DNA from 2 places in the Xanthobacter nonsaccharivorans genome. Region 2 is predicted to be linked to the other one. Evidence: riboswitches for the same ligand, from Rfam matches in the RefSeq annotation. Region 2 holds a riboswitch; the other holds the start of a gene.
What was found. Region 2 has a riboswitch for thiamine pyrophosphate ahead of thiC (phosphomethylpyrimidine synthase ThiC). Riboswitches for the same ligand answer to the same signal wherever they lie in the genome.
Positions count from the first base shown of each region.

Region 1: linked by a shared signal. The riboswitch ahead of thiO (glycine oxidase ThiO) and the one ahead of thiC (phosphomethylpyrimidine synthase ThiC) in region 2 are both predicted to bind thiamine pyrophosphate.

Region 1 covers NZ_CM195526.1:4,837,310-4,852,217, reverse strand. Annotated here, with positions in the region: gene sppA (signal peptide peptidase SppA) at 182-1,153, opposite strand; gene V5F59_RS22165 (NUDIX domain-containing protein) at 1,310-1,786, opposite strand; gene V5F59_RS22160 (glutathione S-transferase family protein) at 1,820-2,428, opposite strand; TPP riboswitch at 2,545-2,644, shown strand; gene thiO (glycine oxidase ThiO) at 2,633-3,835, shown strand; gene thiS (sulfur carrier protein ThiS) at 3,841-4,074, shown strand; gene V5F59_RS22145 (thiazole synthase) at 4,229-5,008, shown strand; gene V5F59_RS22140 (thiamine phosphate synthase) at 5,015-5,662, shown strand; gene V5F59_RS22135 (carbonic anhydrase) at 5,908-6,660, shown strand; gene V5F59_RS22130 (hypothetical protein) at 6,671-6,898, opposite strand; gene V5F59_RS22125 (EF-hand domain-containing protein) at 7,062-7,469, opposite strand; gene rpsA (30S ribosomal protein S1) at 7,729-9,441, opposite strand; gene V5F59_RS22115 (NepR family anti-sigma factor) at 9,864-10,100, opposite strand; gene V5F59_RS22110 (hypothetical protein) at 10,294-10,608, opposite strand; gene V5F59_RS22105 (hypothetical protein) at 10,751-10,981, opposite strand; gene V5F59_RS22100 (YMGG-like glycine zipper-containing protein) at 11,283-11,552, opposite strand; gene V5F59_RS22095 (hypothetical protein) at 11,601-11,972, opposite strand; gene otsB (trehalose-phosphatase) at 12,257-12,976, shown strand; gene otsA (alpha,alpha-trehalose-phosphate synthase (UDP-forming)) at 12,982-14,457, shown strand; tRNA gene V5F59_RS22080 (tRNA-Leu) at 14,743-14,829, shown strand.
Region 2 covers NZ_CM195526.1:2,925,005-2,939,912, reverse strand. Annotated here, with positions in the region: gene V5F59_RS13510 (sigma-54-dependent Fis family transcriptional regulator) at 1-427, opposite strand, end outside; gene V5F59_RS13505 (hydantoinase/oxoprolinase family protein) at 875-3,028, shown strand; gene V5F59_RS13500 (hydantoinase B/oxoprolinase family protein) at 3,210-5,540, shown strand; gene V5F59_RS13495 (acetone carboxylase subunit gamma) at 5,616-6,122, shown strand; gene thiC (phosphomethylpyrimidine synthase ThiC) at 6,209-8,083, opposite strand; TPP riboswitch at 8,164-8,298, opposite strand; gene V5F59_RS13485 (hypothetical protein) at 8,432-8,680, opposite strand; gene V5F59_RS13480 (thymidylate synthase) at 8,997-9,791, shown strand; gene V5F59_RS13475 (tellurite resistance TerB family protein) at 9,984-11,078, shown strand; gene msrQ (protein-methionine-sulfoxide reductase heme-binding subunit MsrQ) at 11,187-12,053, shown strand; gene miaA (tRNA (adenosine(37)-N6)-dimethylallyltransferase MiaA) at 12,060-12,998, opposite strand; gene serB (phosphoserine phosphatase SerB) at 12,997-13,896, shown strand; gene V5F59_RS13455 (YiiG family protein) at 14,063-14,908, shown strand, end outside.

The sequences.
Region 1 (14,908 bases), 1.9 Mb from region 2:
CAATCGGATCGGGTCACGCGTTCTCTTCCTTGCGTTTAGAGGGCGATTCACCGGTCAGATTGATTCAATCTGACCGGATCGCACTCTGGAACCGATCCGCTGAACGCCCCGCGGACGGACCTCGCCTTGGTGTCGACCGGTTGCGTCGAACTGGCGTTATTGCTTGATCGGCAAGCCCTTGTCACCCATCGGATCGAGGGTGCCAGAGGGCCAGAAGGCCGTCAAGCTGGCTGCGTTCCAGAGCGCTGCGCGCGGTGTCGCCGAAGAGGGCGGCCGCCTGGGGGAAGCCGAGCGCGCTCACCACCCCGCGCGCGGCGCCGAGCAGCCAGCCGAATTCGTCCCCCACCTGCCCGCTGCGCCAGTTGCGGACCTTGAGCGTCGGCGGCACGCCCTTCTCCTTGGCGAGCCAGGCGCGGGCGGTGCGCTCGTCGCCCAGTTCGTCCACCAGCTGGAGGTCGAGGCCCTGGTGGCCGGTGAAGACGCGCCCGTCCGACACCTCGGCGAGCCGCGGATCGGAGATCTTGCGCCGCTCGGAGACGAGGCCCTTGAACCAGGCGTAGCTGTCCTTCACCAGCGAATCCACGGCGGCGCGGGCCTCGGGGGTGGTTGGGCTGAAGGGGTTGGGCGAGGCCTTCAGCGGCGAGGACTTGATGTCCTCCATGGCGACGCCGAGGGTCTTCATGAGCTCGGTGAAGTTGGGATACTGGTAGATGACGCCCACCGAGCCCACCAGCGCGTTGCGCCGGGCGACGATATGGTCGGCACCCAAAGCGGCGATATAGGCGCCGGAGGCCGCGACCCCCTCCACCACCGCCACCACCGGCTTCTTCTGGGCGAGGCGGCGCAGCGCGTCGTAGAGCTGCTCGGAGCCGGTGACGGTGCCGCCGGGGCTGTCGATGGAGAGGATCACCGCGCTCGCCCGCGAGCGGCCGATCTCCTCCAGCATCTCCACCCGTTCCCGGTCGTTGCGGATGAGGCCGCCGATCATGACCCGGGCCACATGGGGGGAGGAGGCGGGGATGGTGCGCCCGAGCACCGTGGCGACGCCCACCGCCACGGCGGCGACCGCCGCGAGGATGCCGAGCGTCCGCCAGAAGGTGACCTTCCGCCTCAGGCGGCGGCGCTCGACGATCTGGTCGGCGTCGATGGACATCTGAATTCTCCTGTTCACGCGCCGCGTGCGGCGGGTGCGACGGCGGGACTTAAGCGGGCTGCGGCCCGCTTGGCAAGGCGCTCGCGCAAGGCCGGGAGGGCAGGAGCGGGCGGCGCGCCGGCAGAGCCTCGGCCCGACGTGCGCAGGCGGGGGGCGTCACCACCGGTCGGCGGGCGGCAGGCCCTGCCGCCATTCGGCGATGCGCCGCGCCGTGGCGGGGGAAACCCCGTCCGGCAAGGCGTCGAGGGGGAAGAAGTCGGCGGCGACGATCTCGGTGTTGCGAGCGGGGCGGGGGCCGATGGCGAGCCGCTCCGCATGGAACAGGGCCACGTGGTCGCGCCCGCCCACGCGGGGATTGAAGAAGAGTCCGGCGAGGGCGAGCGCCCCCTCCGCCTCCACATTGGCCTCCTCGCGCAGCTCCCGCCGGGCGGCGGCCTCCGCCGTCTCGCCGAGGTCCACGCCGCCGCCGGGAAAATGCCAGCCGGCGATATAGGTGTGCCGCACCAGCAGCAGGCGCCCCTCCCCGTCGCGAGCCATCACGCGCACGCCAAGGGTCATGCCGTGGTGCACCCGGCGCACCACATTGAGGAGAGACTGCAGGTTGAGAGGCGCCATGCCGCGAGCATAGCGCATCCCGGTGCCGCATGCGCCGGGATGCGCGGCGCCTCAGGCCGGCAGGCGGGCGGCCTCCGCCGCCTCCGCCCGCTTGAAGGCGGGGCGCGATGTCACGCGCTCCACATAGGCCGCGACGGCGGGCGTGGGGGCGATGACCTTGAGCAGGTTGATCCCGTACCACAGGTCCGTGCCCAGCATCACGTCGGCGGCGCTGAACGACGCGCCGAGGAGATAGGGCCCTTCCGCCACGGCCTTCTCCACCGTCTCCATCACGAGGTCGAAGCTGCCCCAGCCGGCGGCGGACTTGGGAATCTCGATGGCCTTCATCTTCTGCAGGAAGGCGGGCTCCATGCAGGCCACGGAGAAGAACAGCGTTTGGAGGTATCGCGCGCGCAGCGGATCACCCACCGCAGGCGCGAGCCTGGCGTCCGGGGCCCGTTCGGCCAGCCAGGCGCAGATGGCGCCGCTCTCCGAGAGGATCGCCGCACCGTCCACCAGGGTCGGAACCTTGCCCATGGGATTGAGGGCGCGATAGGCGGGATCGTCCTGCGCGCCGCTGCGGATGTCCACATGTTCGAGCGTGTAGGGAAGGCCCGTCTCCTCCAGCATCCACACAATGCGGAAGGCGCGGGTGTGGGGCGCCCAGTACAGCTTCAGCATGCTCTTCTCCCGGTTTTGAGATGGAACATAAAGTGAACATTCATGCGAGTCCAGCCGCTCGGGGCGGCGGGCAAAGGGGGCGGGCCTTGCGGTTCGGTGCGAGGCATGGATAATACCAGGACGGCCTGGGGTGCCGTGCATCATGCGCGGCTGAGATCACACCCATCGAACCTGTCTGGATCATGCCAGCGTAGGGAGATGCCGATGAGCGAGAGCTTGTCGACTGTCAATTCATCCGTTTCCTCTTCAGCCGGCTCGCCATCGGCGGGCAAGGCGCGTCCGCGCGTCGCCGTTGTCGGTGGCGGCGTCATCGGCCTTGCCATCGCCTGGCGGCTCGCCGCCGCGGGCTGCCCCGTGGAGCTGTTCGACGCCGGCGAGACCGGGCAGGGGGCCAGCCGCGCCGCCGCCGGCATGCTCGCCGCCTGCGCCGAGGCGGAGCCGGGGGAGGAGGGCCTGCTCACCCTCAACCGCGCCAGCCAGACCTATTGGCCGGCCTTCGCGGCCGAGCTGGAGGCGGCATCCGGCACAGGCGTGGACCTGCGCACGGAAGGCACCATCACCATCGCGCTCACCGCCGACGACCTGGCGCGGCTGCGCCACCTCTTCGCCTTCCAGACCTCCCTCGGCCTGCCGGTGGAGTGGCTCTCGGCGGCGGAGGTGCGGCGGCGCGAGCCCTATCTCTCGCCGAAGCTCGCCGGCGGCATCCTGACCCGCGAGGACCACCAAGTGGACAATCGCAAGGTCGCCGCCGCGCTGAAGGTGGCGGCCCTCAAGGCAGGCGTACGCATCCACGAGCGGTCCGCCGTGGCGAAGGTGGAGACCGTGGGCGGCCACGTCGCCGGCGTCATCTGCGGCGGGGCGCTCCATCCCGCCGACGTGGTGGTGCTGGCGGCCGGCGCATGGAGCCGGGGCGTGGACATCAGCCCCGCCGCGCCGCTGCCGGTGCGTCCCATCAAGGGGCAGATGCTGGCCCTGCGGATGGATCCGGCCGCGCCCATCCTCTCCCACGTGCTGTGGGCGCCGGGCTCCTACCTCGTGCCGCGGCGCGACGGGCGGCTCATCCTCGGCGCCACCACGGAGGAGAAGGGCTTCGATCCCGATCTCACCGCCGGCGGCCAATTGGCCCTGCTGACCCACGCCTGGCGCGCCCTGCCGACGCTGGAGGAACTCTCCATCGACGAGCAATGGGTGGGCTTCCGCCCCGGCAGCCGGGATGATGCCCCCATCCTCGGTCCGAGCGCGGAGGTGGAGGGGCTCGTCTATGCCACCGGCCATCACCGCAACGGCATCCTGCTCCTGCCCGTGACCACGCAGGTCATCGCCGATTTCGTGCTCGAGGGCCGCATGGCCGAGGTGGCGGTGCCGTTCGGCGCCGAGCGCTTCCGGCCGCGGCAGGCGGCGGAGTGAGCCCGATGCAGACCGCGACCGCCGCCGCGCGCACCCTGCCCCTCAAGGTCAACGGCCTGCCCGAGGCGCTGGAAGCCACGACCGTGGCCGACCTGCTGCGCGCCAAGGGCCTCGATCCCGAGCGCAAGGGCATCGCCGTGGCGGTGAACGGGTCGGTGGTGCCGCGCCGCATCTGGGCGCAGGCCACCCTTGCCGCCGGCGACGCCGTGGAGATCATCGAGGCCAAGCAGGGCGGCTAGCCGCCCTGCAATGAAAGGCCAATGAGGGCGGCTAACCGCCCCGCAATCGAAAGCATCCGGGGCGCCCGATGCCCCGGCATAACCATAAGGCGCCTGCGCGGCGCCCGGGATGAAACACCGGGAGGCGCCGCCAGCGGCGCCGGGATGAAGCAGAATGACCACATTTTCCGATCCCCTCGTCATCGCCGGGCGCACCTTCCAGTCGCGCCTGTTCCTCGGCACGGCGGGCTATCCCAACCAGAAGATCTTCCTCGATGCGCTGGAGGCCTCCGGCGCGCAGATGGCCACCGCCTCCATCCGCCGCATCAGCCTCGCCGGCTATGAGGAGAGCCTGACGGACCTCCTCACCGGCCGCGTGCACATCCTGCCCAACACCGCCGGCTGCCAGACGGCGAAGGACGCGGTGCTGACCGCCGAGCTCGCCCGCGAGGCGCTGGAGACGGACTGGGTGAAGCTGGAGGTCATCGGCGACCGCGAGCTGCTCTATCCCAATGTGGAAGAGCTTCTGAAGGCGACGGAGGAACTGGTCTCCCGCGGCTTCGTGGTGCTGCCCTATTGCAACGACGATCCCGTCACCTGCCAGAAGCTCGCCGATCTCGGCGCGGCGACGGTGATGCCGCTCGGCTCCATGATCGGCACCGGCCTCGGCATCGCCAATCCGCACATGATCGAGCTGATCTGCGCCCGCTCGCCGGTGCCGGTGGTGCTGGACGCGGGCATCGGCACCGCCTCCGACGCCGCGCTCGCCATGGAGCTGGGTTGCTCAGCGGTGCTGCTGAACACGGCGGTGTCCAAGGCGCTCGATCCGGTGCGGATGGCCACTGCCTTCCGTTACGCGGTGGAAGGCGGTCGGCTTGCCCGCCTGTCCGGCCGCATTCCCAAGAAGCTGCATGCCGAGGCCTCCAGCCCCGAGTTCGGCCTCGTCGGGAGCTGACGGCCGGTGCCGGCGCGATCCGCGTTGCCTTTGCCCGTGCCGCCGCTGCTGCTCATCACCGACCGGGCGCAGGCGCGGGGCGCGTTGGCGGACGTGGTGGCGCGCGCCTGCGCCGGTGGCTGTCGATGGGTCAGCCTGCGGGAGAAGGACCTTCCCGAGACGGAGCAGCTGGCCCTGTTCGCCCGGCTCAGGGAGGTCACGCGCCCGTTCGGCGCCCGGCTGACCCTGCACGGCGCACCGGCTCTCGCTTTGGCGGCCGGAGCGGATGGGGCGCACCTGCCCGATGGCGGCGATCCGGCCGCCGCGCGGGAACTGCTCGGGCCGGGCACGCTGGTGGGGATTTCCGTGCATCGTCCGCAGGATGCGGCGGCGACGGACCCGGCGCTGGTGGACTATATCTCCGCGAGCCCTGTCTTTCTTACCGCGTCGAAGCCCGGCTACGGCCCGGCCCTCGGCGCGGAGGGCCTCGCCGCCTTCGTCGCGGCATCCCCCGTGCCGGTCATCGGGCTCGGCGGGATCGAGGCGAAGACGGTGCCTTTGTGCCTCAGGGCAGGGGCGCACGGCATCGCCGTCATGGGCGGGGTGATGCGGGCCGAGGATGCGGCTGCGGCAATCCAGGAGCTGCGGGGCGCATTGGCCCGGCCCGCGCGCTGAGCCCGGCCAGCGGGATCTGTCCGGTCTTCGCCCGCATCACGCGCCTCCGTCCGCGCGCGCCGATCGGATTGCACGGTCATCTGATCGGATAAAGCGTTCTATTCCTCAAGTTAGAGAGAGGTGTTTCAGCCGCAGGTGGAAGCAAAAGCTGTTTCCACCTTGCTGGATTGCGTTCTAGGCTTGGGCAAGGCGGGGAAACCGCCGCATCCGGAGCCGGCCCCGGCTCCGCAAGCTAGGGGGGTAACATGAAGATCAATCGTCGCACGTTGCTCGCGGGCCTTGCAGCGTGCCCGGTCTGCGCCGGAGCCGCCCGTGCCGCCGACCAGGCCCACTGGACCTATGAGGGACACGGCGGGCCGCAGGAGTGGGGCAAGCTGGAGCAAGGCTTCGCCGCCTGCGCGGTGGGGACCCAGCAATCACCCATCAATCTCGAAGGCGCCGTGAGGGCGGAAAGCGCGGGCCCCGTGCTCGCCTGGAAGCCCCTCGCCTACAAGGTGGTCAATAACGGCCACACCATCCAGGCCGACGTGACCGGCGACGGCGGCACCGCGACCCAGGGCGGCAAGACGTACGCGCTCAAGCAGTTCCATTTCCATGCCCCCAGCGAGCACGCCATCGATGGCCAGCGCACGGCCATGGAGGCGCACTTCGTCCATGCCGCCCCCGAGGGCGGGCTGCTGGTGGTGGGCGTGTTCATGAAGCCGGGCGCGGCCAATGCCGCCTTCTCGTCCGTGATGGCGGCGGCGCCGCGCAAGCCCGGCGAGAAGGTGATGGGCGCGCCGGTCGATCCGGCCGGCCTGTTGCCGGCGGCGCGGGGCACCTATCGCTACGAGGGCTCGCTGACCACGCCGCCGTGCTCCGAGATCGTGGACTGGAACGTTCTCGCCAGCCCGCTTGAGGTGGCGCAGGCGGATATCGATGCCTTCCGCGCCATCTTCCCCATGAACGCCCGCCCGCTGCAGGCGGTGAACCGGCGATTCCTGCTCCGGCTCAACTAAGGCGGCGCAGTCAAGGCTGGGTGACAACGGCCATGCAGGGAATGCGCAGGTCCGTACCGCACAGCTTGGCCTGGGCGGCGAATTTGTCCCAGACGCCGAGCACCACGACGCAGGGGGTCTTTACGTCCCCGCACTGCGCGGGCTCGGCGTCTGCGGGGGTCACCGCCCGCTGAACGACCCCAGCCACGAGGGCTGCGGCAATGATCGTGAGGATGGCCTTGGTGTAGCGGTCGAACATGGGAAAGCTCCACAATTACAGGTTGAGGTGTGGAGCTTCACCCGTCTTCACGCAAATGCAAGGGCCGGCGCCTCCACCGGCCCTTGGATGTTCTGTCGACCGCGCGCCGCACGTCGATCCTTCCGGCGCGCGCCGCTGGTCTGGTCCTGCCTGCGCGTTCGGATCACTTGACGAGGAGCAGCAGCAGCTTCTGTCCGGCGGGCGCATCCAGCTCCGCAGCGGTCAGCTTGCCGTCCTTGTTGGCGTCCGCATCGTTGAAGCGGTTGCGGACGATGACCAGCCACTCGTCGAGCTCCAGCGTCTGGTCGCCGTCCTTGTTGACGGCCGCCCAATCCTCGTCCGTGAGGCGGTCCTTGGTCTCGGACTTCTCCAGGGTCTTGTCGTTGTCGGTATTGATCGTCTTGAAGAATTTGGTGCCGAGGTCGATCACCTCGACGATTTCCAGCGTGTTGTCCCCGTCCTTGTTGAACTTGGCGAGGGCCTCCTTGCCGGACATGCCGGCGAAGGCGGGTCCCAGCGCGGCGAGCGAAACGGCGGCGACGATGCCGAGGCGAGCCAGCTGACGCACCATGGAATGACCTCCCTGTGTTCTCGCGCCGGAGCGGGGAGCAGCCAGATGGCAGCAAGCCGGCCGGTGACACCGCCCCGGACCTCGGGAAAGAGCACGCTCCGACCGACACAGGCCGATCGGATCCGGCTCCCCTGGTTGTGTACTCCTTCGCTCTCGCGCAGGGCAATGGACGAGCCGTGCGGGGCGTCGGCGCGCCGGAAAAGAAAAAGGGCCGGCACATGGCCGGCCCTTTCCATTCGCTGATGACCGCGAGGGGCGATCAGTCTTCCTTCTCGCCCTCGTCGGCGGCCGCGCGCTGCTTCAGGGCGGCGCCCAGGATGTCGCCGAGCGACGCACCCGAGTCCTGCGACCCGTAGGCGGCCACGGCCTCCTTCTCCTCGGCGATCTCGAGCGCCTTGACGGACACCTGCACCTTGCGCGCCTTGCGGTCGAACAGGGTGACGCGGGCATCCAGCTTGTCGCCCACCGAGAAGCGCTCGGGGCGCTGGTCGTTGCGGTCGCGGGCAAGCTCGGAGCGCTTGATGAAGGCCGAGAGGTCGGTGCCGGTGAGCTTCACCTCGATGCCGCCGTCCTTCACGTCGGTGACTTCGCAGGTGACGATGGCGCCCTTCTTCACTTCGCCAGCCTCGGCGAAGGGATCGCCGGCGAGCTGCTTGATGCCGAGGGAGATGCGCTCCTTCTCGACGTCCACGTCGAGCACCACGGCCTTCACCATGTCGCCCTTGCGGTATTCGTCGATCACCTGCTCGCCCGGACGGTTCCAGTCGAGGTCGGAGAGGTGGACCATGCCGTCCACGTCGCCGTCGAGGCCGAGGAACAGGCCGAACTCGGTCTTGTTCTTGACCTCGCCTTCCACCACGGCGCCCGGCGCATACTTCTCGGCGAAGGCCTCCCAGGGGTTCTGGAGGGTCTGCTTGAGGCCGAGGGAGATGCGGCGCTTGGCCGAATCCACTTCCAGCACCTGAACCTCGACCTCCTGGGAGGTGGAGACGATCTTGCCGGGGTGGACGTTCTTCTTGGTCCACGACATCTCGGAGACGTGGATGAGGCCCTCGATGCCGGGCTCCAGCTCCACGAACGCGCCGTAGTCGGTGATGTTGGTGACGCGACCCTTGAAGCGGGCCTCCACCGGATACTTGGCCTCGATGCCCTCCCAGGGATCGCCCAGGAGCTGCTTCATGCCGAGCGAGATGCGGTGGGTCTCGTGGTTGATCTTGATGATCTTCACCTTCACCGTCTGGCCGATGTTCAGCACTTCGGTGGGGTGGTTCACGCGGCGCCAGGCGATGTCGGTGACGTGCAGCAGGCCGTCGATGCCGCCGAGGTCAACGAACGCACCGTAATCGGTGATGTTCTTGACCACGCCGTCGATGGCCTGGCCTTCCTCGAGGTTCTGGACCAGCTCGTGGCGCTGCTCGGCGCGGGTCTCTTCCAGCACGGTGCGGCGGGAGACCACGATGTTGCCGCGGCGGCGGTCCATCTTGAGGATCTGGAAGGGCTGCTGATTGTGCATCAGCGGGCCGACGTCGCGGATCGGGCGGATGTCCACCTGGGAGCGCGGCAGGAAGGCCACGGCGCCGTCGAGATCGACGGTGAAGCCGCCCTTCACCTGGTTGAAGATCACGCCGAAGACCTTCTCGTTGGCCGTGAAGGCCTTCTCGAGCTTGACCCAGCTCTCTTCGCGGCGCGCCTTGTCGCGCGAGAGGACGGCTTCGCCCATGGCGTTCTCGACGCGCTCGAGATAGACCTCGACCTCGTCGCCCACCTTGATGGCGCTCTCGCGGCCGGGGCCGGCGAACTCGCGCAGGGCCACGCGGCCTTCGGTCTTCAGACCGATGTCGATGATCGCGAGGTCCTTCTCGATGGCGACCACGATGCCCTTGACGACGGCACCTTCGTTCACATCGGCGCGGCCGAAGCTCTCGTCGAGCAGGGCGGCGAAATCCTCACGGGTGGTTTCTACAGCGGACATTCACGCTCCAGACTTCTTTGCGCCGGCATCACGAGTTGCGATGCCCGAACCGCTCGGGATGTCCGGCCTTCCATGAAGGAAAGACGGACGGCCGCCAGAAGACTGGCGGGCCGGCGCGAAAGCCGGGCGGCACGGACGATGATTCTGAATATCCCGATGAAACGGGCGTCCCGATGCGCGCTCAGCGAAAGCCAGGGCGGGCTGCCTCCGTCGAACGGAGCCGCGTATCCCGCTGGCCCCTGCCCGCCCAGGCGGCTCCCTGCTTTGAAGGGAGCGCGGCCTCGGACGCAGCTCAAATAGTGCAAGAAGCCCCGGAAGGCAAGGGCTGGCGGCTCTTTCACGGTCCCGCCGCCGGCCGTCGGCCAAGGCGGAGGCATCACGCGCCCGGGATCACCCCCGGAGTTGGCCGGATCGGTGCGATGTCAGGCCTTTTCGCCCTCGTTCTCGCGCTTTTCCGCAAGGACGCTGGTGGTCCCGGCGCCTTCGCTCTCCGGCGCCTCCTCATCCTTGCGCTCCGCGAAAGCGGACTGGAGCTGCGCGGCAAGCTTCATCAGCTCGTCCGGCACATCCTCCTGGGTGAAATCGTCGAACAGCTTGCGCAGCTCCCGCCCGAGCAGGTCCTGACGCGCGGAGATGTCACGACGATGAGGCGTTCGCATGCCGCCTGCCTCTTTCTGGTGCTGGGTCGTCACGGACGTGTCAGGGGGGCCTTCAGGGCGTGCCGTTCGCATGGCTGTTCTTCGATACCGGCGCGGGCGAAGATGAGGTGTCGCACTCCGCCGCGTGCGTTGCAACAAGGTAAATGCTCCACCCCGGACCGAACCGGCGCCGGCGCATGGGATGGGGCACGGGTCATTCGCGATAGAGCCGTCGGGAGGCCTCCTTGCCGCTGCCGAGGTGCTCGCCGGCGTCGCGGTCCCAGCGGGCGGGGCGGGGGACATCCGCATCGTGACGACGATCGGGGCCCTCGAAGGCTGCTTCCGCTTCCCGCAGCAGGCGGCGCTCCTCGTCCGGTCCCGGGCGGCGCCGGCGGGGAAAATCGCGCCGGCTTTCACCCGGAGAAAACTCCGCGCGATCATAGCCATGGGGTGTCGCGCGCGCCGCGGTGGTGGGCGGCGTGTCGCCGTGTGTGCCGCTTCGCGGCTCGCCTTCTCGCGGTCCGGTCATGCTGATTCTCCGCGCGATGCGTCGATGGTGATCCGATTGACTTTCAGAACGCGGGTTCGCCGGATTTGTTCCGGTAGCCGATGGCAGGAGGACTTTTGCCGTCGCCTGGGGACCCGGCCGTGCTCCAACATCGTTCATGTGACTAATAGATCGCAGTCATCGATCGATGCGTGGATGACGTTATCCCGGGAATATCCAGAGGATCTGCGGTCGATGGAAAGGAGGCCTTGATGTTGATCCGGGCTCTGACCTTCCCTGTCATCGATCTGATCACGGCGGCGCTCGGGTTCGGCGGCATCACCGGAACGGCATCGAGATCGCGAAGATCATTTTCTTCGTTGCGATCATCCTTTTTTCTGATCCTCGCCGTCATGGGGGTCATGCGGCGTGGGGGCGGCCGGTCGGTACCGTGATGGGTGGCGGGCCGGGTCGCGGGCTTTCGCTCACGCTTCCGTGATGATCGGCGGCATCGTGCGGCCGGAAAAAAGGAGGGGCCGGGACGCGCGAAGCGCCCGGCCCCAGTTGCTTGGAGATGGGGTGATCCTCGCCACTCAGGGTAAACCTCTGGTTTATTCGCCGTGCCAGGAACCGCCGCAGTGGAAAACGGGGGCAATCGTCCGGGCACAAAAAAAGGGCGCCATGCGGCGCCCTTTTGTCGTCAGGCGGTCAGGGCCTCAGGGGCACTGCACCCGGTAGCGGTTGCCGTAGGCGTCGCGGGCCCAGCAGGCGCGCGGGGTGGTCTCGGCACCGATGATGGCGCCGGTGCCGGCGCCGATGAGGCCACCCACCAGAGCGCCCGTGCCGGTTCCCGTTGCAGCGGCGCCGATGAGCGCACCCGTGCCGGCACCAATGGCCGCGCCGCCCACGGCGCGGTCCTGGCGGGAATACTCACTGCAACCGCCCAGCGCGAGAGCCATCGCGCACACAATGAGAGCCGCTTTCATAATGTTCTCCCTTGCCCTGCGTCCGGCGGGGCCGGCTTCGCAAAACCATCAATCCGAAATTTTTGTCGACGGCCGGCGCACGCCGCCCTTCGACGAGGTCGGAGCCGGGTGCGATCTGCAGCCCGACGTTAGGGCATATAGCACGCAGCCCACCCCGACGCCCACCACCACTGCCGCGGCAGCCACTGCCAGCGGTCCGCCGGGCACGGAAAGCGGTGCGCGCTTCGCGGGGGAGGCAAGGAACGGAAGGGGCAAGGATGCGGCGCGGCTGGAGATCCAATCCCGCGCATCCGTGGCGAGGCGTTCCAGCGTGGCCTCCCGCGGGGCGAGCGTCGCCTGGAGCTCCTCCAGCTGGTCCTTCAGCGCCGCGATGCGGCGTGAGACTGCCGCCGTCGCGACCTGCGTTTCCGTTTCGAGCATGCGTGGCATCTCCCTCACGGTGGGTCGAACGCCCGGCAACGCCTCCGGTTCCGGCAAACGCCTCGGAATGCCGCCACCGTGGCAGGAATGAGACACTGCCGCCGGGGAACCACGACAGTGCTGCTGCGTTGTCCGGCTGTAAAAGGATACGGAGAACCGACCCAGATCCCAGGGAGATCCACGTGCCGTCTGCCCTTCCGGACATCTGTGCCGAAACGGAACATGCGCCTTCGCGCGGACCTCACCCGCACGCGCCCTGGCCGGCAGCGCTGCGGGCGGTCCGCGTGGGGGCGCATGCCTTTTTCCTCGATGTCGACGGCACCCTCATCGATCTCGCTGCGCACCCGGATGCGGTGGTGGTGCCCGACGATCTACCGCGCACCCTTGCCCGCCTCGCCGAGGCTGCGTCCGGCGCGCTGGCGCTGGTGAGCGGGCGGACGATCGAGCGGCTCGACGGCCTGTTCGGCGTGGCCCGGTTCGCCGCCGCCGGCAGCCACGGCGCCCAGTTGCGCCACGCTCCGGGGCACGATGTCGAGGCGGTGCCCGACCTCGATCCCGAGGTCGCCCAAGCGCTGAAGCGGGCGGCCCTCGCCTTCGCCGGCGTGTTCGTGGAGGACAAGGGCCCGTCGCTCGCCATCCACTATCGCGCCTGCCCGGCGCAGGCGCCGCACCTGCGCCTCGCCCTTGAAGAGGTCGCCGCGGCCGCTCCGGACCTCGTGCTCCTGCCCGGTCACTTCGTCTTCGAGGCGAAGCGCGCGGGCTACGACAAGGGGTCGGCGGTGGAGGCCCTGATGCGGCATCCTCCCTTCGCCGGACGCACGCCGGTGTTCATCGGCGACGACGTCACGGACGAAGCGGCCTTCCGCGCGGTCCTCGCGGCGGGAGGCCTCGCCATCGCCGTGGGCGCGCCCCGCGCCGGTGCGGCGGCGGTTCTGCCCGACCCATCCGATGTGCGCCGTTTTCTCACCCACCTCGCGGCGCAGCCGCACCAACGCGGGAGGTGACCCTCGTGTCTCGCATCGTGGTCGTATCCAACAGGGTGGCGCTGCCGCAGAAGTCCGGCGGCAGCGCCGGCGGGCTGGCGGTGGCGGTCAATGCGGCGCTGAAGGACAAAGGCGGGATCTGGTTCGGCTGGAGCGGCCGGGTGGCGCCCGAGCCGTCCGATGCGCCGGAGGTGACGCACCGGGCCGGCATTACCTATGCCGTGATCGACCTCACCGGCGAGGACTACCAGGAATATTACAATGGCTTCGCCAACCGGGTGCTGTGGCCGGTGCTGCATTATCGGGCGGACCTCGCGGAATTCAGCCGGGCGGACCTCTCCGGCTACATGCGTGTCAACCGGATGTTCGCCGATCATCTCGCCCGCATCCTGAAGCCGGACGACATCGTGTGGATCCACGACTATCACATGATGCCGCTCGCCCGGCACCTGCGCGAGCGCGGGCACATGAACCGCATGGGCTTCTTCCTGCACATTCCCATGCCGCCGGCGGACATCATCCAGGCGGTGCCGCAGCATGCGCAGACGGTGGGCGCGCTCGCCCATTACGATCTGGTCGGCTTCCAGACCGACGGCGACCGGGACAATTTCGCCCGCTATCTCGAATTCTCGGGCGGCAGGATCACCCCGGACGGCACCGGCTGCGACATCGGCGGGCGACAGGTGACGCTCGGCACCTTCCCGGTCGCCATCGAAACGGCGGCCTTTGCGCGGCGGGCCCGGCACGCGCACCGGACCCGCTACGTCAAGGCCTTCCGCGAGAGCCTGTCGGACCGCAAGCTGATCATCGGTGTCGACCGGCTCGATTATTCCAAGGGCATCCCCAACCGGTTCGATGCCTACGAGCATTTCCTGCGCACCGTGCCCGAGTGGCATGATCGCGTCTCCTACGTGCAGATCACGCCCAAGAGCCGCACCGACGTGCCCGAATATCAGGAGATGGACCGCGACGTGTCCCACAAGGCGGGCCAGATCAACGGCGCCTACAGCGACGTGACCTGGACGCCCCTGCGCTATGTGAACCGCACCTATTCCCGTTCGGCGCTGGCCGGTTTCTACCGGGTGGCGGACGCGGCGATGGTGACACCCCTGCGCGACGGCATGAACCTCGTCGCGAAGGAGTTCGTGGCGGCGCAGGACCCCTGTGATCCCGGCGTGCTGGTGCTGTCGCAATTCGCCGGGGCTGCGGCGGAGCTGGGGGCTGGCGCCCTGCTGGTGAACCCGCACGACACGGAAAGCATGGCTGCTGCCCTCAAGCGCGCCCTGGAGATGCCCCTCGCCGAGCGGCGCGAGCGGCATTCCCGCATGATGCGGGTGCTCGAGGCCAGGGACATCGACCACTGGGCGGAGGCCTTCCTCGAAGCCCTCGTGCCGGAGGAAACATCCGCCCGCCGGGCAATCGCCTTGCCGCGCGCCGCCATCCGCAGCGTGGTCCGCCTGCCGGCGACCTGGGCGCGCGATCTTCTGCTCCGCGGGGCCTGAGGCCGGGCTGCTGCCCTGGCGGCCGGGGACAGCGCCATTCCCCCGTTGCTGCCGACGGCCCTTTGCGGCTATAGCAATCCGCCGGAATGCGGGCGTGGCGGAATTGGTAGACGCAGCGGACTCAAAAAGTGGTTTGTCTACCATGCGACGGAATATCGCGACGTGTTTAAAGTCTGTTTTAGGCCAATTGGTTGATGGGGTACGAGGAAGGTTGCCGAGGAAACCTCAAAGAACGCTAGGTGCAGAATAGGTGCAGAGCGTGGAGGTTAGAATTGGCGGCCATGTGCGGGCGTGGCGGAATTGGTAGACGCAGCGGATTCAAAATCCGCCGTCCTTACGGATATGTCGGTTCGAGTCCGACCGCCCGCACCATTCTTATAAAAATATCTATTTTTTATCATATAGTTAGCGGATTCGGAGAGGTCGCAATCCACACCTGCATCCACATTTG
Region 2 (14,908 bases):
CGTGGATCTGCACCGGGCGCCCGCTGGCGAGCGCCGTGCCGATGGCGTTGGTGCCGATTTCGGCCTCGCACCAGCGCCCGCCGCGCTGGAGCTTTACCTCCTGCCCGGTGTCCACGGCGCGCACGTCGCCTTCTGTCTCAAGGATGGTCCCCTCCGTGTCGGTGAGGATGAGCATGGAGCGCGCGTCGGAGAGAAGATGCCGCGCCTCGTCCATGGCGGGGCGGGCGGCGGTGATGAGGCGGGTGTTCTGCCCCCGCCGGCGGTGCAGCTCGGCCTCCGAGACAAGGGGGGCGGCCGCCCGGTTGGCGGCAATGCAATGCTGCCGCGAGCGCTGCCAGGAGGCCAGCACCGCGGGGCGGACGACGGGTGAGGCGAAGCCGTCCTGGTGAAACGCCTCCCAGGCACGGGCAATCTCGCGATATGGCACCAGCTCTGCCCTCCGGGCCGGGCGGCGCGGCGTTCCCGTAAAGGCGCCGCCTGAGCCTGTTGGCCAGCGTCCGGAACCCGTTCGGCTGCGCATTCCCCACGCGGCCCGGGCCTCGTCCGATGGCGGTTCACTCCCTTGTGCGCCGCATTCTTCCGCGCGGGTTGACCCTGGCGGCGGCGGCTTTGACGGCTAGATAAGCGCAGAAACCACGCGCCCGCAAGACCTCGACAGGCCAAGGCCCCAGTCGTTCCCGGCCTTCGTCCGGACGCCGGACAACAAGTGTCCGGAAACCGGACAGTGAAAAATTCAGACAATACATAACGCACTGCACAAAAAGCATGGGAGTCCGCGTATTTCTACAGTCTAGCTGCGATGGCACGCATCCTGCTCCTCCTGTTGCGAGCCGGCACCGAAAAGTGAGGCCGGCAATAATGGGAGGACAATCGCGTGAACGTTCCCGTGGGAAACCTGCGCAACGTCCAGGTGCTCGGCATCGATGCCGGTGGCACCATGACGGACACCTTCTTCGTGGACCAGGACGGCGACTTCGTCGTCGGCAAGGCCCAGTCCACGCCGCAGAACGAGGCCCTGGGCCTCATCGCCTCTTCTGAAGACGGGCTGGCCAACTGGGGCATGTCGCTCCACGACGCCCTCGCCCAGCTCCAGACCGGCGTCTATTCGGGCACCGCGATGCTCAATCGCGTGGTTCAGCGCAAGGGGCTGAAGTGCGGCCTCATCGTCAACCGCGGCATGGAGGACTTCCACCGCATGGGCCGGGCGGTGCAGAGCCATCTGGGCTATGCCTATGAGGATCGCATCCACCTCAACACCCACCGCTACGACCCGCCGCTGGTGCCCCGCCAGCTGACCCGCGGCGTCATCGAGCGCACCGACATGATGGGCACGCAGGTGATCCCCCTGCGCGAGGACAGCGCCCGCGAGGCCGCCCGCGAGCTCATCGCCTCGGATGTGGAAGGCATCGTCATCTCGCTGCTGCATTCCTACAAGAATCCGGTCAGCGAGCGCCGCGTGCGCGACATCGTGCTGGAAGAGGTGGAGAAGAGCGGCAAGAAGATCCCTGTCTTCGCCTCCGCCGATTATTATCCGGTGCGCAAGGAAACCCACCGCACCAACACCACCATCCTGGAAGGCTACGCCGCCGAGCCGTCGCGGCAGACGCTCTCCAAGATCTCCAACGCCTTCAAGGAGCGGGGCACCAAGTTCGACTTCCGCGTGATGGCGACCCACGGCGGCACCATCTCCTGGAAGGCGAAGGAGCTGGCCCGCACCATCGTCTCCGGCCCCATCGGCGGGGTGATCGGCGCCAAGTATCTCGGCGAGGTGCTGGGCTACAAGAACATCGCCTGCTCGGACATCGGCGGCACCTCGTTCGATGTGGCGCTGATCACCCAGGGCGAGATGACCATCAAGAACGACCCGGACATGGCCCGGCTCGTCCTCTCCCTGCCGCTGGTGGCCATGGACTCGGTGGGGGCGGGCGCGGGCTCCTTCATCCGCCTCGATCCCTACACCAGGGCCATCAAGCTCGGTCCCGACTCGGCCGGCTACCGGGTGGGCGTGTGCTGGAAGGAGAGCGGCATCGAGACCGTGACCATCTCCGACTGCCACATGGTGCTCGGCTATCTGAACCCGGACAACTTCCTCGGCGGCGCCGTGAAGCTCGATCGCCAGCGTTCGGTGGACGCCATCAAGACGCAGATCGCCGATCCGCTGGGCCTGTCGGTGGAGGATGCCGCCGCGGGCGTCATCGAGCTGCTCGACAGCGACCTGCGCGACTATCTGCGCTCCATGATCTCCGGCAAGGGCTACTCGCCGGCGAGCTTCGTGTGCTTCTCCTATGGCGGGGCGGGGCCGGTGCACACCTATGGCTACACGGAGGGCCTCGGCTTCGAGGACGTGATCGTGCCGGCCTGGGCCGCCGGCTTCTCGGCCTTCGGCTGCGCGGCGGCGGACTTCGAGTATCGCTACGACAAGTCCCTCGACATCAACATGCCGCCGGATGCCCCCGAGGCCGACAAGGTGAAGGCTGCGCAGACGTTGCAGGCGGCGTGGGAGGAACTCACCCACAACGTGCTGGAGGAGTTCAAGCTCAACGGCTACGCGCCGGAACAGGTGACGCTCCAGCCCGGCTACCGCATGCAGTACCGCGGCCAGCTCAACGACCTGGAGATCGAGTCTCCCCTGAAGCAGGCGGGCACCGCCGAGGACTGGGACCAGCTCACCGACGCCTTCAACGCCACCTACGGCCGCGTCTATGCCGCCTCGGCCCGCTCGCCGGAGCTGGGCTATTCGGTCACCGGGGCCATCATGCGCGGCATGGTGCCGATCCCCAAGCCGAAGATCCCGAAGGAGCCGGAGCAGGGTGAGACCCCGCCCGAAAGCGCCAAGATCGGCACCCGCAAGTTCTATCGCAAGAAGCGCTGGGTGGATGCGCAGCTTTACCACATGGAATCGCTGCGTCCCGGCAATCGGGTGATGGGGCCCGCCGTCATCGAATCCGACGCCACCACCTTCGTGGTGCCGGATGGCTTCGAGACCTGGCTCGACGGGCACCGCCTGTTCCACCTGCGCGAGGTGTGAGGACGGGGACAGGCATAGGCGTCCTGCCCGGGCTTGTCCCGGGCGTCCACGCCGTGCCGCTCGCGCAACGCTCCGAATGCGGCGTCCAGCCGCGGAGCGTGGATGGCCGGGACACGCCCGGCCATGACGAAGCGGGAAAGCCAACACATCCGAGTCAACGCACTCAAAAGGAAACGACCCGATGAACGTCACTGTTGATAAGCGCACCCTCGAGGGCGCGACGCGCGGCATCGTGCGCGGCGGCGAGACGCTGAAGGAGCATCGCGACCGTCTCATGGCCGCCACCAAGGCGAGCGGCCACTATGCGGGCCTCAAGAAGCTGGAGCTGCGCGAGAGCGAGCCCATCCTCTACAACAAGCTGTTCTCGCGTCTGCGGGCCGGCGTGGTGGATGCCCGCGAGACCGCCAAGAAGATCGCCGCCTCTCCCATCGTGGAGCAGGAGGGCGAACTGTGCTTCACCCTCTACAACGCGGCGGGCGACAGCCTTCTCACCTCCACCGGCATCATCATCCATGTGGGAACCATGGGTGCGGCCATCAAATACATGATCGAGAACAATTGGGAGGCGAACCCGGGCGTCCGCGACAAGGACATCTTCTGCAACAACGACTCGCTGATCGGTAACGTCCATCCCTGCGACATCCACACCATCGTCCCCATCTTCTGGGAGGGCGAGCTGATCGGCTGGGTGGGCGGCGTCACCCACGTCATCGACACCGGCGCGGTGGGGCCGGGCTCCATGGCCACGGGGCAGGTGCAGCGCTTCGGCGACGGCTATTCCATCACCTGCCGCAAGGTGGGCGAGAACGACACCCTGTTCCGTGACTGGCTGCACGAGAGCCAGCGCATGGTGCGCACCACCCGTTACTGGATGCTGGATGAACGCACCCGCATCGCCGGCTGCCACATGATCCGCAAGCTGGTGGAAGAGGTGGTCGCGGAAGAAGGCATCGAGGCCTACTGGAAGTTCGCCTACGAGGCGGTGGAGCACGGGCGCCTCGGCCTCCAGGCCCGCATCAAGGCCATGACCATCCCCGGCACCTACCGGCAGGTGGGCTTCGTGGACGTGCCCTACGCCCATGAGGACGTGCGGGTGCCCTCCGACTTCGCCAAGCTCGACACCATCATGCACGCGCCCTGCGAGATGACCATCCGCAAGGACGGCACCTGGCGCCTCGACTTCGAGGGGGCGAGCCGCTGGGGCTGGCACACCTACAACGCCCATCAGGTGAGCTTCACCTCGGGCATCTGGGTGATGATGACCCAGACCCTCATCCCTTCCGAAATGATCAATGACGGCGCCGCCTATGGCACCGAATTCCGCCTGCCCAAGGGCACCTGGATGAACCCGGACGACCGCCGCGTCGCCTTCTCCTATTCGTGGCACTTCCTGGTGTCGGCGTGGACGGCCCTGTGGCGCGGCCTGTCGCGCTCCTATTTCGGGCGCGGCTACCTGGAGGAGGTGAACGCGGGCAACGCCAACACCTCCAACTGGCTGCAAGGCGGCGGCTTCAACCAGTATGACGAGATCCATGCCGTGAACTCGTTCGAGTGCGCCGCCAACGGCACCGGGGCGACCGCGGTGCAGGACGGCCTCTCCCATGCCGCCGCCATCTGGAACCCGGAAGGCGACATGGGCGACATGGAGATCTGGGAGCTGGCCGAGCCGCTCGTCTATCTCGGCCGGCAGATCAAGGCGTCCTCGGGCGGCTCCGGCAAGTATCGCGGCGGCTGCGGCTTCGAGAGCCTGCGCATGGTCTGGAACGCCAAGGACTGGACCATGTTCTTCATGGGCAACGGCCACATCTCCTCCGACTGGGGCCTGATGGGCGGCTATCCGGCGGCCTCCGGCTATCGCTTCGCCGCGCACCAGACCAACCTCAAGGCGCTCATCGCCGAGGGCAAGGACATTCCCTTCGGCGGTGACACGGACCCGGAGAACCCCACCTGGGACCGGATGCTGCCCGATGCGCAGATCAAGCGCGACAAGCAGGCCATCACCACCGAGGAGATGTTCTCCGACTACGATCTCTACCTCAACTACATGCGCGGTGGCCCCGGCTTCGGCGACCCGCTGGATCGTGAACCGCAGGCGGTGGCCGACGACATCAACGGCGGCTACGTGCTGGAGCGCTTCGCCGGCGACGTCTATGGCGTCGTGGTGAGGAAGGGCGAGGGCGGGCAGTATGTGGTGGACGAGGCCGCGACCGCAGCTGCCCGCAAGCAGATGCGCTCCGACCGCCTCGCCAAGTCGGTGCCCGTCACCGAATGGATGAAGGGCGAGCGCGAGAAGATCCTCGCCAAGGACGCGGGCACCCAGGTGCGCCAGATGTTCGCCGCCTCCTTCAAGCTTGGCCCGCGCTTCGAGAAGGACTTCCGCACCTTCTGGAACCTGCCCGACAGCTGGACCCTGCCGGAGGAGGAGATCGGCGTGCCCACCTACGGCTCGCGCTATTCCATGGACATCTCCGAGCTGCCGGACGTTCACACCGTGCAGTTCGTGGAGGAGTGATCCCTCCACTGGGTGGCGGCGCTCGTCGCCGCCACCCGCCTTTTTTCCAATCAAACATCAAGTGGAGGAAACCCGATGGCCTACACCCGTTCCAAGATCGTCGACCTCGTGGAAGGCACGATCGACCCCGATACGCTGCACCAGATGCTGTCCACCCCGAAGGACCCGGAGCGGTTCGTGACCTATGTGGAGATTTTGCAGGAGCGCGTGCCGTGGGATGACAGGATCATCCTGCCGCTTGGCCCGAAGCTCTTCATCGTCCAGCAGAAGGTCTCGAAGAAATGGACCGTGCGCTGCGAGTGCGGCCATGACTTCTGCGACTGGAAGGACAATTGGAAGCTCCACGCCCGCATCCATGTGCGCGACACGCCGCAGAAGATGGAGGAGATCTATCCCCGCCTCATGGCGCCCACCCCGTCGTGGCAGGTGATCCGGGAATATTTCTGCCCCGAATGCGGCACGCTCCACGACGTGGAGGCGCCCACCCCCTGGTATCCAGTCATCCACGATTTCGAGCCGGACATCGATGCCTTCTACACCGAATGGCTCGGCCTGCCGGTGCCCGAGCGCGCGGCGGCCTGAAGGGGAGGGGGCTCAGGGGCCCCCCTCCTGTCACCGAAACAGAAAGGGCGGCCGCAGGGCCGCCCTTTCGCTTTCCGACTTGGGCCTCACTCCGCCGCCGCAGGGGGCGGCTCGGCCACATCGGGGGCCGGCGTGTAGATGAGGCCGCCGCCGTCGCGGAACTTCTGCGCCATCTCGGCCATGCCGGCCGAGGCGAGGTTGTCCGCCTGGGCGCGGGCGATGTCGCCGGCCTCCAGCTTCAGCTCCTGCGAGATCTTCATGGAGCAGAACTTCGGCCCGCACATGGAGCAGAAGTGCGCCACCTTCGCGCCCTCGGCCGGGAGCGTCTCGTCGTGGAAACGCTCGGCCGTCTCCGGGTCCAGCGAGAGCGCGAACTGGTCGCGCCAGCGGAAGGAGAAGCGGGCCCGGGAGAGCGCATCGTCACGGATGCGCGCGGCCGGGTGGCCCTTGGCGAGGTCCGCGGCGTGGGCGGCGATCTTGTAGGAGATGACGCCGGTCTTCACGTCATCCCGGTCGGGCAGGCCGAGATGCTCCTTGGGCGTGACGTAGCAGAGCATGGCGGTGCCGAACCAGCCGATCATCGCCGCGCCGATGGCCGAGGAGATGTGGTCGTAGCCGGGGGAGATGTCGGTCACCAGCGGGCCGAGGGTGTAGAACGGCGCCTCGTGGCAGACCTTGAGCTGCTTCTCCACATTCTCGCGGATGAGGTGCAGCGGCACGTGGCCGGGGCCCTCGATCATCACCTGGCAGTCATGCTTCCAGGCGATCTCGGTAAGCTGGCCCAGCGTCTCCAGCTCGGCGAACTGGGCGGCGTCGTTGGCGTCGGCGATGGAGCCGGGGCGCAGGCCGTCGCCCAGCGAGAAGGCCACGTCATACTGGGCGAGGATCTCGCACAGCTCCTCGAAATTCTCGTAGAGGAAGCTCTCCTTGTGGTGGGCGAGGCACCACTTGGCCATGATCGAGCCGCCGCGCGAGACGATGCCGGTGACGCGGTTGGCGGTGAGCGGCACGAACGGCAGGCGCACGCCGGCGTGCACCGTCATGTAGTCCACGCCCTGCTCGCACTGCTCGATCACCGTGTCGCGGAACACCTCCCAGGTGAGGTCCTCGGCGACGCCGTTCACCTTCTCCAGCGCCTGGTACATGGGCACGGTGCCGATGGGCACCGGCGAATTGCGCATGATCCATTCGCGGATGGTGTGGATGTTCTTCCCCGTGGAGAGGTCCATCACCGTGTCGGCGCCCCAGCGGGTGGCCCACACCAGCTTGTCCACTTCCTCTGCGACGCCTGAGGCAACGGCGGAATTGCCGATATTGGCGTTGATCTTCACCAGGAAATTCCGGCCGATGGCCATCGGCTCGGTTTCCGGGTGGTTGATGTTGTTGGGGATGATGGCGCGGCCGCGCGCCACTTCCTGCCGCACGAATTCGGGCGTGATCTCGGTGGGGATCGCCGCGCCCAGGCCCATGGCCTGGTGGTGCGGATGGGCGCCGCCGTTCACCCGGGCGAGATTCTCGCGGGCGGCCACATATTCCATCTCCGGCGTGATGAGGCCGGCGCGGGCGTAGGCCATCTGGGTCGGGCGCCTGCCCGCCTTGGCGCGCAGGGGCTTGCGGCCGGAGAGGTCGAACTGCGGCAAGGCGGAGGACTGGCCGGCCTTCAGCCCGTTGTCCTCGGGCTTGATGGCGCGCCCGTCCACCTCTTCCACGTCGCCGCGCTCGCGGATCCACCCGGCGCGCAGCTGCGGCAGGCCTTTGGTGAGGTCGATGAGGGCGTCCGCATCGGTGTAGGGACCGGAGGTGTCATAGACCTTCACCGGCGGCTCGTCCGGGGTGGACAGGCCGATCTCGCGCATGGCGACCCGCACGTCCGGGCGGGCGGCCGAGACATAGACCTTGCGCGAATAGGGCAGGGGGCCGGTGGTGACCTTCAGAGAGGACGTCGAGGCTTCGTCCAGCATGCGGTTCTCCGTTCAGCTTGCGCTTTCAACGAGAGCCGGGGGTAGAGCTAGGAGACGGGTGCGAAGCGGCACTGAGCGCCGGTATGCACAAGTTCCGATCCCTTCGCCGGTATGACCCGGATCAGGTTCAAAGGGTCATCGCGGTGCCCGCGAGCCCTGACAGCGGGCGGACTTGCGATATCTCAGCCCCTTCCGGGGCCCCCCTTGGAACGGGTCAAGTGTGGTGTATACGAAAGCCCAATGTCAACGCTGCACCGCAGCGATCCGGGCGGCGACTTATGCTGCGCCGCCGCTGCCAACCAGTATTGCGCGGCGGTGGGCGGGCCGCGCGGGTCCCGGGCCTGTGCTTCAGGCTGCGAGGATGTGGGTGTGGCGCCCGGTGCGGGACGCCCTCTCCGAATCCTGGGGCGGAGCGCTTTCCTTCAGCTCCCGCAGCACCTCGTCCAGCCGATCGAGGGCGTCGCTCGCCTCATGCTCCTCGCGGGTCGATCCCGACTCCCAGGTGGCTTCGTTGCGGATTTCCTCCGCCTGCGCCTGCCGGGCGAGGTAGGCCCGGACATCAAGCAGCGCCGCTGTGATGGTTGCGAGAGAAGTCATGATCGTGCCCTTGATCGCGAATTATACCTCCAAGTGACCGCACTATTGCGGCGGCCTCATGACGCAAAAAGCCCTGTCGCAACGGCATACGTACCGAAAATCGCTCACTTTTTTGAGCGCGACGGGTGACGTAGCAAGATGGCGTGACGGAACGTTGGCCGGTATTTTGGTGCGGCATTGTGCGCGTGTGGATGGCCTGGCGCAGGGGCGAGGGGAGGGTGGCGGGCGCGCGGCGCCGGGGATAAAGTGGCGCGCCCGGGGGAGAGGCCTGCCTCGGGCCCGGCGCAGACGCCGCATCCAGACGTCGAGCTTAGCCATGGAAGCCTATCACCATCTGCTCCGCCGCATCCTCGACACCGGTGTCCGCAAGGACGACCGCACGGGGACGGGCACGCTCTCCGTCTTTGGCCACCAGATGCGTTTTGCCCTGGAGGAGGGATTTCCTCTCGTCACCACAAAGAAGCTGCACCTGAAGTCCATCGTGCACGAGCTGCTGTGGTTCCTCGCGGGCGACACCAACATCCGCTACCTGAAGGAGAACGGCGTCACCATCTGGGACGAGTGGGCGGATGCCCATGGCGAACTGGGCCCCGTCTACGGCCATCAGTGGCGCTCCTGGCCGACGCCGGAGGGGGGCGTGATCGACCAGATCGCGCAGGTGGTCTCCGATATCCGGCGCAATCCCGATTCGCGACGCCTCATCGTCACCGCCTGGAATCCGGCGGACGTGGCGAAGATGGCCCTGCCGCCCTGCCACTGCCTGTTCCAGTTCTATGTCCTGGAGGGCAGGCTCTCCTGCCAGCTTTACCAGCGCTCGGCGGACGTGTTCCTGGGCGTGCCGTTCAACATCGCCTCCTACGCGCTGCTCACCCACATGGTGGCGCAGGTGACCGGGCTGAAGGTGGGCGATTTCGTCCACACGCTGGGTGACGCGCACCTCTACACCAACCATCTCGACCAGGCCCGTGAGCAGCTCGCGCGGCAGCCCCGCGCGCTGCCGCGGCTCGAGCTCAATCCGGATGTCACCGACATTTTCGCCTTTCGCTACGAGGACGTGAAGATCGTCGGCTACGATCCCCATCCCGCCATCCGGGCGCCGGTGGCCGTCTAGGGCGCGATCCGGGCCGATGGACCGATCGGCTCGGGGAGCAGCCCTCTGATTTCAAGATTGAGAACGCGGTATCCGACCAGATCGGGCAATCTGACCGGCGCGTGCTCTAGCCGATGGCCGATCCGGGTGCGCCTGCCTCCGCACCCGCTTTGCAGCTTGTGAGTGCCAGTCAATCTCTTCAGGGAGGGTCTCATGGCGGATGCGGGTAGTCTTCTGGGCCAGCTCATCGGAGCGGCCATCGGCGGGGGCAGTGGCGGCGTGCGCGGCGGAAGCAGCGTCAGCGGCGGCTCGCCCCTCGACCAGATCCTGAAGAGCGTGCTCGAAGGGCAGGGCGCCCCCGGCGGTCCCTCGGGCCAGTCGGGCGGCGGGCTCCCCGGCGGGCTCGGCGACATCCTCGGCCAGGTGCTGGGTGGCGGCCAGCCGGGCGGCGACGTGTCCAGCGGACGGGCGCAGGGTGGGCCGTCCGGTCTTCCCGGCGGGCTGGGCGACATTCTTGGCCAGGTGCTCGGCGGCGGTGGCCGGCCGGGCGGGGGACAGGGCCAGCCTTCGGGCGGATTACCCGGTGGGCTGGGCGACATTCTCGGGCAGGTCCTGGGCGGCGGGGCGCCATCCGGCGGAGGCCTGTCCGGTGGCGCGGCCTCGGGCAGCCTTGGTGACCTCGCATCGGAAGCGCTGGGCCGGGGTGGGTCGACGCCCGCCGGGTCGTCTCCCGGTGCCCTTCCGGATGCGGATCCGGCGCCCGCCCCTGCGCCAACGCCCGCGCCGCAGTCGGGTGGTGGCGCCGGGGATCTGCTGAAATATGGCGGCCTCGCCGTCATCGGCATGATGGCCTGGAACGCCTTTCGCAAATGGCAGGCGCAATCGGGCGATGGGCGCGCGGCCTTCACCTCCGGCACGCCGGAGGCGGCAGGGTTCTCGCCCACGCAGGCCCCGGGCGGGGCGGCGGCCTTCTCCGGCGTGCTGCTCGCCGCCATGGCGGCGGCGGCCCAGGCCGATGGGGAAATCGACGACGACGAGCTCCAGCGCATCACGGGCGGGCTTGCCCGCATGGGAGCCGGCACGCCGGAGCAGGACGCCCTCGCGACTTTCCTGACCACCCCGGTCGATCCCCGGCAGGTGGTCAGCGCGGCGACGAGCCCGGAGGCGGCGCTCCAGATCTACGCCGCCTCCGCCATGGCCATCCGGCCGGACAATGCGGCGGAACGGCAGTATCTGGAAAACCTCGCCGGGGCGCTGGGCATCGATCCCGGCCTCAAGGCGCAGGTGGACCGGGACCTCAACGCCTGACGCCTCACGCAGACGTTAGCGCGCGCGCCGTAACACGGCCGCGTCCCGGCGCGTAATGGGGAAGCCGGCGGCGAATGGAACGCCGCCGCGCTGCCCCAACAGGTGACCATGCCCCGTTTCCTTACGCCGCTGCTCTACGAACGCTCCGGGCGGTTCAGCGTGGAGAAGGCGCTGTTCCTCCTCGCCTCGCTCCTGCCGGCGGCCTGGCTTGCCGGCCGGGCGATGGCGGGCGACCTCGGCCCGAGGCCGTGGACCGAGGCCATCCATTTCACCGGCCTGTGGGCGGTGCGCTTCCTGGCGGTCACGCTCGCCATCTCCCCGCTCCGGCGCCTGCTGATGCTGCCGAAGCTCTATTTCGGGCGACGTGTCTTCGGCGTTGCCACGCTGGGCTACGCGCTTTTGCATCTCGCGCTGTTCATCCTCGACCAGGGGGCGGGGCGGGCGCTGAGCGAGATCGTGCTGCGCGTCTACCTCGTCATCGGCGCGGTGGCGCTGCTGCTGTTGGTGGCTTTGGGCGCCACCTCCTGGGACGGGGCCATCCGCCGCCTCGGGGGGGAGCGGTGGAACCGCCTGCACAAGGCGGTCTTCGTCATCGCGGCGCTGGGGTCCGTCCATTTCTTCCTGCAATCGAAGCTGGACGTGACCGAGCCGGTGCTCATGTCCGGCGTGTTCCTGTTCCTGATGGTCTATCGCATCGCCGTGAAGCTCTTCGGCACCGTCACGCCCCTCGGCCTCGCCGGCCTCGCGGTGGTGGCGTCCGGGCTCACGGCGGGCGCCGAGATGGCGTGGTACGGGCTGGCGACGCGGGTCGATCCCTGGCTGGTGCTGGAGGCGAACCTGTCCTTCGACCTTGGCCTGCGGCCCGCCTGGTGGGTGCTCATCGGCGGCCTTGCGGTGGCGGCCGGGACCGCCGCCTGGGGCCGCCTCGCCCCGGCGCGCAAGGGCGCCGGCGGGCGCAAGATGGCGCCGGCGTGAGCGGCCTCAGGCCATCTGCGCCAGCAGGCATTCCAGCGCCGCGCCCGGGGTGGCCCGGTGCCAGTCGGCCATCTGGTGGCGGAAGAAGGTGTCCTGCCGCTTGGCATAGCGGCGGGTGTCGCCTTGTCCCTCGGCGATGGCCTCGGCGAGGCTGATCTCGCCAGCAAGATGGCGGGTGAGGGCCGGGGCGCCGTGGGCCTTGAGCACCGTGCGGGCGGGATCGAGGCGCCGGGCGGCGAGCGCCCGGACCTCCTCCAGCGCGCCGGCCGCGATCATGTCCTCGAAGCGGGTGTCGATGCGCCGGCGCAGCAGCGCGCGGTCCACCTCCAGCACGAGGCGGGCGCAGGTGCCTGCCTCCAGCACGGGGCGCTGCGTGTCCTGCTGCCAGCGGGAGAGCGGCCGCCCCGTCGCCGCCACCACCTCCAGCGCGCGCAGGATGCGCTGGCGGTCGTTCACCTCCAGCCGCGCGGCGGTCTTGGGGTCGAGGGCGGCGAGGCGGGCGTGGAGGACAGCATTGCCGAGGCCCTCCGCCTCGCCCCGCACGGTGGCGCGCACCTCCGCTGGTATGGGCGGGATCTCGGCGAGCCCCTGCGTCAGCGCGCGGAAATAGAGACCGGTGCCGCCGACGAAGATGGGCACCAGCCCCTCGCGCCGGCATTCGGCAATGGCACGCGCGGCATCCGTGACCCAGCGGCCGACGGAATAATCCGTGTCCGCATCCACGTGGCCGTAGAGGCCGTGGGGCACGCGCCGGGCCTCCGCGACGGTCGGCCGCGCCGTCAGGACCCGAAGATCGCCATAGACCTGCATGGAATCTGCGTTGAGCACGACGCCTCCCACCCGCTCCGCAAGGGCGAGCGCGAGGGCCGACTTGCCGCTGGCGGTAGGACCTGCGATGAGCACCGCCGACGGTTTCTTTCCCTTTTCGGGTTCCGATACTTCCATGGCCTATGTCGCGACGCTGATTTCCAATCCATCTGCCCCGGCTTTGACGCGCGAGGCAATCCACGATGCCCGCGCGGTGCTTCCCGACGCACAGGAACCGGTGGTCCTGAGCCCGGATGTGGCCGTCGACATCCATTTCGCCCCGCCGCTGGGCGCCGACGCAAGGGCGCTGGCGGATGCGGTGCGCGGCGCGCTGCACGGCGCCCCCATCGACGTGGTGGTGCAGCTGGAGGCGGCCCGGCGCAAGCGCCTGTTCCTCGCCGACATGGACTCCACCATGATCGGCCAGGAGTGCATCGACGAACTGGCCGACCTGGTGGGCGTGAAGGCGCACGTGGCTGCCATCACCGAGCGCGCCATGCGCGGCGAGATCGCCTTCGAGCCGGCTTTGCGCGAGCGCGTGGCCTTGCTGCGCGGCCTGCCGGCCGGCGTGGTGGACGACGTTCTGCGCGAGCGCATCACCCTCACCCCCGGCGGGCTGGAGCTGGTGGGCACCATGAAGGCGAACGGCGCTTATACCGCGCTCGTTTCCGGCGGGTTCACTTTGTTCACGGGCGAGATCGCCGCCCGCGTCGGCTTCGACGAGCACCGGGCCAACACGCTGCTGGTGGACGAGGAACGCTTCGTCGGCGCTGTCGCCGAGCCGATCCTCGGCCGCGAGGCCAAGCTCGCTACCCTCGTGGAGCTGCGCGACCGGCTGCGTCTTGCCCCGTCCGAGACCTTGGCGGTGGGCGACGGCGCCAACGACCTCGCCATGCTGGCCGAGGCCGGCCTCGGCGTTGCCTTCCACGCCAAGCCCGCGGTGGCCGCCGCCGCTCATGCCCGCATCGACCATGGCGACCTGACCGCGCTGCTCTACATGCAGGGCTACAGCCAGGCGGAGTTTCACATCGCCTGAGCCCCGCGCGCGCCGGTTTCATTCACGCCGGGTTCACCCGGGCTTCCCCATGGTGCCTCCCGTTTTGAACTGGAGCACGCGGCGACCGGGCCGCCTCGCGACCTGGTCGGGTCACGCGTTCTCCTTCTGAGAGTTTGGGGCCGGTCCGGCTCCAGGGGAGACCGTGATGAAGCGCGCGCGTAGGAGCCGCGGGGGTGCCAGGCTGGCGCTCGTGCTGATGGTGGGCCTTGCGGCCGCCCCGGCCGCCGCGAAGGCGCCGGATCCGGAGCAGGTCGCGACGGTTCCGGGGCCGGCGGCGACGGCGCTGCCCGTCATTCCCGTGCCGGACCTGCCCGATGCCGAGCTGAAGGTGTGGGTGGCGAAGCTGAACGCTTATGTGAAGCTGCTGAACGCCACCCTGCGCGCAGAAGAATCCTGGAACCGCTACCTCTCCTGGGTGAACCTGAAGACCGGGCCCACCGGCAAGGAGCGGATTATCTACGGGCTTTATTCCGTGCCGCCCTCGCAGGCGAAGACCGCCATCGACCTCGTCCGCAAGGTGGCGGGCGAGCCGCCCTCCATCCCCGCCATCGACGCGGCGGCGCAATCCCTCGCGTCGAGCTTCGAGGCGCTGGTCCCGATCCTCAACGAGGCCGAGGCCTATTACGACCGCAAGGACTACAAGAGCGACCAGATGGCCGGCGGCAAGGCGCTCCATGCCCGCCTCCAGCCGGCGGCGGAAGCTTTCCTCGCTGCGCGTTTCAGGCTCGACCGGCTCTCGGAGCAGGTGAAGGACAATCTCGACCGGCAAGAGCTCGCCCGCATCGAGCGGACCGAGGGCAAGTCGGATGCCTGGCACGTCCGCCGCATCATGATGGCGGCCCGCAAGGCGGTGGACCTCCTGCCGCGCGATGCCCGTGCGCCCGGCGATCTCAAGGCGTTCGACGTGGCGGTGACCGATTATGCCGGCGTGGTGCGCGAGTTCGATGCCTACATCCTCGCCAATCCACCCACCGCCAGCGCCTTTTCGTCC